2 regions of the Pseudoalteromonas sp. R86517 genome follow, and region 2 is predicted to be linked to the other one. Evidence: predicted binding sites of a transcription regulator. Region 2 holds the regulator's gene; the other holds the start of a gene.

Region 1 (3,427 bases), 860 kb from region 2:
CAAGCTCAGCAAGCTCTTCAAGTTCATCAAGTGACTCAATAGCGCCTAGGTTAAATGCAGATAGCGTACAAAGTGCAATTTCGCCTTCTTCATCGTTTACGTTATTTAACGGCTTAGTTGGCAATGCAATTTCTAAACATAAGTTAGATTGGCGAATTGGCGCCACTTTAGAAATAAACGGGCTGTGCGTATTACAGTGATCCACGTTTTGTAAATAAATACGACCTGTGCTGGCACGCTCTTGTGCGAACATTGAGAAAAGCTCAATCGCTTTAATACGCTTTTTACGAATAGACTCGTCTTGTTCGTATTTTACGTATAACGCATCAAACTCGTCTTGGTCTTCAAAGAATGCATCGTAAAGGCCAGGCACATCTGATGGGCTAAATAACGTAATGTAGTCGTCTTTAATTAAACGAGAATACATTAGTTTATTAAACTGTACGCCGTAATCTAAATGACGAACACGGTTATCATCAACACCACGGTTATTTTTAAGTACCAGTAGGTTTTCTACTTCTAAATGCCAAAGCGGGTAGAATAACGTTGCAGCACCGCCACGTACACCACCTTGCGAGCAGCTTTTAACCGCTGTTTGAAAGTGCTTATAAAAAGGAATACAACCAGTGTGGTACGCCTCGCCATTACGGATATGGCTACCTAATGCACGAATACGGCCGGCGTTAATACCAATACCTGCACGTTGTGAAACGTACTTAACAATGGCAGATGATGTGGCGTTAATTGAATCAAGGCTGTCGCCACATTCAATAAGTACACACGAGCTAAACTGACGCGTAGGGGTACGCACACCCGACATAATTGGCGTAGGTAAAGAGATTTTAAACGTTGATACTGCATCGTAAAAACGTTTGATGTAGTCAGTACGTGTTTCGCGCGGGTAGTCAGAGAATAAACTCGCAGCCACTAAGATATATAAAAACTGGGCGCTTTCGTAAATCTCACCCGTTACGCGGTTTTGTACTAGGTATTTACCTTCAAGCTGCTTTACTGCTGCGTAGCTAAAGTTAAGATCGCGCGAATGATCAAGATAAGCATCTAGCTCATCAAGCTCTTGCTCTGTGTAATCAACGAGTAAATGAGCGTCGTAGCGTTTGTCTTCAACCATTTTTGTAACATGATCAAATAAACGTGGTGGCTCAAACTGGCCATACGCTTTTTTACGTAAGTGGAATACAGCTAAGCGGGCAGCTAAGTACTGGTAGTCAGGCGACTCTTTTGAAATTTGATCGGCTGCTGCTTTAATGATGGTTTCGTGAATGTCTTTTGTACGAATACCGTCGTAAAATTGAATGTGTGACTTTAATTCAACCTGTGAAACCGATACGTTGTTTAAACCTTCGGCGGCCCATTCAATAACGCGATGGATCTTATCAAGATCTAAAGGCTCTTTACGCCCGTCACGCTTGCTTACAGATAACTGTTGGTTCATAGCTTTGCCTGTATTCCTTGGAAATTGTGTATTTTGACCAATGCTTTATACCTCGCTAAAGCAAGGTACGTATTCATTTATTATAAGTTTCACCGTATTGGCGAATTTAATTGAATAACATTTGGCCACAATATCTGGTGTTGTTCAATTTAGAGATCACAAGATAGTGTGGTCTGAGCTGATTTGCAAGGGACATAATTGCCCCTATTTGTGGATAACTTTGGGATAACGTATTTGTGTTAGTAGTCACTCACCTTCGAACAATCATTTAAGTTGAAATAGCTAAAAATCAACTAATGATCTGCTAAATTTATGCATTTTGAAAATAAATTTCGACTGCTTTTTTTATCAACAAGCTTTGCATAAAAACTAACACAATCACAATATATAGTGTTTAATAATTTACATGGCACTATATATGGTTAAAAGCATCAATAGGGCTGTGCCAGTTAAAATCGGCTTCCCAGCCCTTGGCCTCATCAATACTTGGTATATAGCCCCAAAGCGCTGTTGCTGTGTGCATACCTGCGGCTTTACCTGCTTCTATATCACGTTGAGCATCACCTATGTATAAACAACGCTTAGGATCTACGTTCATCAGTTTTGTACAGTGTAGTAAGGGTAAAGGTGATGGTTTAGCCTCGGTGAGGGTATCGCCACTGACCACAACGTGTGCATTTTTTAAAGCGGGTATAGCAGCCACTAATGGATCGGTTAAAAACCCGGGCTTATTAGTCATTATTCCCCATTTTATACCTTGGTTATCAAGGGCTATGAGTAATGATTCTATGCCTTCAAAGCAGCGGGTGTGTGTAGCTAGGTTTTGGCTGTAGTGGCTGACTAACTGTTTTATTCGTTCAGTTTGTGGTTGCGATGCCCATTGCGCTTTAAAGCCAAGTTCAAGCAATGCGCCGGCGCCATTAGACGCTACTTTTCTATAAGCCTCAGGCGTAACTTGCGCAACACCTTCACTTTTAAGTACGGCATTTAAAGCAGCACCTAAATCGTCTGCTGTATCAAGCAAGGTGCCATCTAAATCAAATAAGAAAGCGTCGTACTCAAAAGGAGTTAAGGGGGTATGAGAGCTAGCCATTATGCTAACTTCTCAAAATGAAGAATGTAATTAACACTCACATCTGTATTTAATGAATACTGCTTAGAAAGCGGGTTGTAGCCTAGGCCAGCACTGGCACGTACTTTTAAACCGGCTTGTTCAGCCCATGCAATAAGTTGTGCAGGTTTGATAAATTTGTTGTGATCGTGTGTGCCCTCAGGCACCATTTTTAACAGCTTTTCAGCACCTACAATAGCAAACAAGTAAGCTTTAGGCGTTTTATTTAGGGTTGAGAAAAAAACATCAGCCCCTGGCTTGGCAAGCTCTGCGACTGCATGAATAATAGAAGCAGGGTCAGGTACGTGCTCTAGCATTTCCATACAGGTTATTACATCAAAGCGAGCAGGGTGCTGGGTTGCAAATTCTTCTGCAGGTACTTTTATATAGTCAACATTTACACCGGTTTCTAGGCTATGAAGCTTTGCTACGGTGAGTGGCTCTTGGCCCATGTCTATACCGGTTACGTGTGCGCCCATGCGTGCCATGCTTTCGCTAAGAATGCCGCCACCACAGCCTACATCGAGTGTTTCTTTATCAAATAAGCCTTGGGTTTTGTTAGCCACAAAGTCTAATCGTAATGGGTTAATTTCGTGAAGAGGTTTAAACTCTCCGTCTTGGTCCCACCATCGCTCTGCAATGGCTTCAAATTTTGCTATTTCTGCGTTATCTACATTTTGATGTTCGGTCATAAAATACTTCCTCGTCAATCTGAGGCCATTATATAGGGCTAAATTGATAAATCGCAAAGTTTTGCGCCTGTAAATTTAAATTAATTGTGATAGCATGGTCGCTTAGAAATAATAACAAATACTCTTGGCGCCTAATACCGGGTTGCTAAGAGCTGATACTGAAGGAATGTG
Region 2 (3,427 bases):
TCCTCAACTTAAGAGCGTAGGCAAAGAGTCGTTTAAAGCGTACAATAAAGCCTCTAAAAAACACCATACACGTTGCCCTAGGAGACCCCAATGTTAGAACGTAGCATGAATATTTCGGATTTTGATCCAGAGTTATTTGACGCGATAAACAAAGAAACTGCTCGCCAAGAAGAGCACATTGAATTAATCGCATCAGAAAACTACTGTAGCCCACGCGTACTAGAAGCACAGGGTTCACAGCTTACAAACAAATACGCAGAAGGTTACCCGGGCAAACGTTACTATGGCGGTTGTGAGCACGTAGACGTTGTTGAACAACTTGCAATTGATCGTGCTAACGAGCTATTTGGTTCTGACTATGCAAACGTTCAGCCACATGCGGGTTCTCAAGCAAATGCAGCTGTTTTCTTAGCATTATTAGAAGCGGGCGACACTGTACTTGGTATGAGCTTAGCTCATGGTGGTCACTTAACGCACGGTTCACACGTAAGCTTCTCAGGTAAGCTATACAATGCAATCCAGTACGGGCTAGACGAAGCAACTGGCGAAATTGACTACGCACAGGTAGAAGCGCTAGCACTTGAGCACAAACCAAAAATGATTATTGGTGGTTTTTCTGCGTACTCAGGTATTGTTGATTGGGCTAAATTCCGTGAGATTGCTGATAAAGTAGGTGCTTACTTATTTGTTGATATGGCTCACGTTGCTGGTTTAATTGCGGCGGGTGTTTACCCAAGCCCAGTACCTCACGCGCATGTTGTAACAACAACAACACACAAAACATTAGCAGGCCCTCGTGGTGGTTTAATTATTTCTGCTTGTGGCGACGAAGCAATTTACAAAAAGCTTAACAGCGCTGTGTTCCCAGGTGGCCAGGGTGGTCCTTTATGTCACATTATTGCTGCAAAAGCAGTGGCATTTAAAGAAGCTCTACAACCAGAATTTAAAACATACCAAGCACAAGTAGTTAAAAATGCTCAAGCTATGGTTGCTGTTATGCAAGAGCGCGGTTACAAAATCGTATCTGATAAAACAGAAAACCACTTATTCTTACTTGATTTAATCGATAAAGATATCACAGGTAAAGATGCAGACGCAGCGCTTGGTAATGCAAATATTACTGTGAACAAAAACTCTGTACCAAACGATCCTCGCTCACCGTTTGTTACTTCTGGTTTACGTATTGGTTCACCTGCAATTACGCGTCGTGGCTTTAAAGAAGCTGAATCGAAAGAACTTGCTGGCTGGATTTGTGACGTATTAGACAACATCAACGATGAGTCAGTACAAGCGCAAGTTAAAGAAAAAGTTAAAGCAATTTGTGCAAAACTACCTGTATACGCTTAATTGCATAAGCAGCAGTAATTTAGATCACAACAAGGGGCCTGTTTACCTTTCGAGGTTTAATTTGCAGTAGTATGTTTGGTTTTTAGGCAAGGCAGAGTCTATGTAGTGTGGTTACTCCACACAAATAGGCGATAACGCAGCATAAATGCCAAACATGCACTGCCCTCGGGTTCGTCCTAGGGGCGATTTACTCTTTGTTGCTCGGTTTTTACTTAGCCCACTAGGTTACAAACCTCGCGCCGCGATCAAATCACCCCTAGATAGAACAAATTTAATCCTGAAAGGCCAACAGGCCCTATTTTTTTGCTAAGATAAAAGGCCGCTAAATAGCGGCCTTTTTTGTTTTAAAACGGAAGTACCGAGTTATGCATTGCCCATTTTGTACCGCAAAAGATACTAAAGTTATTGATTCTCGCCTAGTCGGCGGAGGCCACCAAGTTCGCCGTCGTCGTGAATGTAACGAGTGTCACGAGCGATTTACTACCTTTGAAGGCGCCGAGTTAGTCATGCCACGTGTAATTAAACAAGATGGCAGTCGAGAGCCCTTTAATGAAGATAAACTACTCAATGGCCTTAATCGTGCCCTAGAAAAACGCCCTGTTAGTACAGAGCAAGTGGATGAAGTGGTTAATATTATTAAATCGCAGTTGCGTGCTACCGGCGAGCGAGAAATATCAAGTCACCTAGTGGGTGAGTGCATAATGGAGGCGCTTAAAAAACTGGATAAAGTAGCCTATGTGCGGTTTGCCTCTGTGTATCGCTCGTTTGAAGATATACGCGAATTTGGTGAAGAAATTGCCCGTTTAGGGGAGTAATAATGCAAAACCAAACAACCTTTACTGCGCAAGATGAAATGTACATGGCACGTGCCATCGAGCTTGCAAAAAAAGGGCGATTTACAACCACCCCCAATCCTAATGTCGGGTGTGTTTTAGTTAAAGATAACCACATAATTGGTGAAGGGTTTCATCAATTAGCTGGGCAGGGGCATGCTGAGGTTAATGCTCTTGCTGTAGCAGGTGAAAACGCAAAAGGCGCGACTGCGTATGTTACGCTTGAACCGTGTAGCCATTACGGACGCACTCCGCCGTGTGCAGAGGGTTTAAAAGCCGCAGGTGTAGTAAAAGTTATTGCGGCTATGGTCGACACCAACCCACAAGTCGCAGGTAAAGGGCTTAAAATACTCAGCGATGCAGGTATAGAGGTTGCATTTGGGCTTCTAGAGCAGCAAGCGCGCGCACTTAATTTAGGTTTTTTTAAGCGTATGGAGCAGGGACTTCCGTATGTTACGTGTAAAATGGCGGCCAGCATTGATGGTAAAACCGCGCTTAAAAATGGCCAAAGTAAGTGGATCACCGGCAGCGCTGCGCGACAAGATGTACAATTACACCGAGCACAAAGCTGCGCTATTTTAACGGGCGCCGATACGGTTATTACCGATGATGCTAAGCTCAATGTGAGGTTAAGCGAGTTGCCACAGGCTTTGCCTACCGATTTACCCCTACGCCAACCGGTGCGTGTTATAATTGACTCACAAAATAGGCTTACACCAGAGCTGGCAGTATTTAATATTGAAAGTGAAATAATAATTTTTACTACCAAGGTTGATAAATCAACGCAGTGGCCGCATTTTGTAAGGCATATAGAAGTGCCACAGCAAAATAACAAAGTTAATTTAACGTCTGTTTTAGCGCACCTTGCTAAGCTGCAATTTAATCATGTTTATTTAGAAGCGGGTGCTACACTTGCCGGTAAAATGACAGAGCTTAATTTAATAGACGAATATATATTTTATTTAGCACCTAAACTAATGGGGGGCGATGCAAAAAGCTTAGTTAATTTTGCACCGCTGACAGATATGCAAAACACCGTTAATTTGACGTTTAAAGAGTGTGTGAAAATAGGCGATGATTTACGTATAACCGCTACAAAACACATTCCAATCACTTAATTAAAAGAGTAGGGCTATGTTTACTGGAATAATTGAAGCCACAGGCAAAATTGCACTATTACAAAAAAAACAAGGCGATTTAGCCATTCGCATTCAAAGCGCTAATCTTGATATGAGCGATGTAAAGCT

Evidence for each region. Region 2 encodes NrdR, which represses ribonucleotide reductase genes. Its sites were predicted from a motif close to AAACACNANATNTNGTGTTT; they were not measured.
Region 1: a site for NrdR is predicted at 1,577-1,596, ahead of nrdA (class 1a ribonucleoside-diphosphate reductase subunit alpha). Genes of this name have one in related genera too.

What each region holds. Positions count from the first base shown of each region.
Region 1 is NZ_JAXHCB010000001.1:1,572,377-1,575,803, reverse strand. It holds gene nrdA (class 1a ribonucleoside-diphosphate reductase subunit alpha) at 1-1,453, opposite strand, end outside; gene SJY38_RS07070 (HAD family hydrolase) at 1,866-2,546, opposite strand; gene ubiG (bifunctional 2-polyprenyl-6-hydroxyphenol methylase/3-demethylubiquinol 3-O-methyltransferase UbiG) at 2,546-3,256, opposite strand.
Region 2 is NZ_JAXHCB010000001.1:2,431,761-2,435,187, reverse strand. It holds gene glyA (serine hydroxymethyltransferase) at 91-1,347, shown strand; gene nrdR (transcriptional regulator NrdR) at 1,713-2,162, shown strand; gene ribD (bifunctional diaminohydroxyphosphoribosylaminopyrimidine deaminase/5-amino-6-(5-phosphoribosylamino)uracil reductase RibD) at 2,165-3,298, shown strand; gene SJY38_RS10945 (riboflavin synthase) at 3,315-3,427, shown strand, end outside.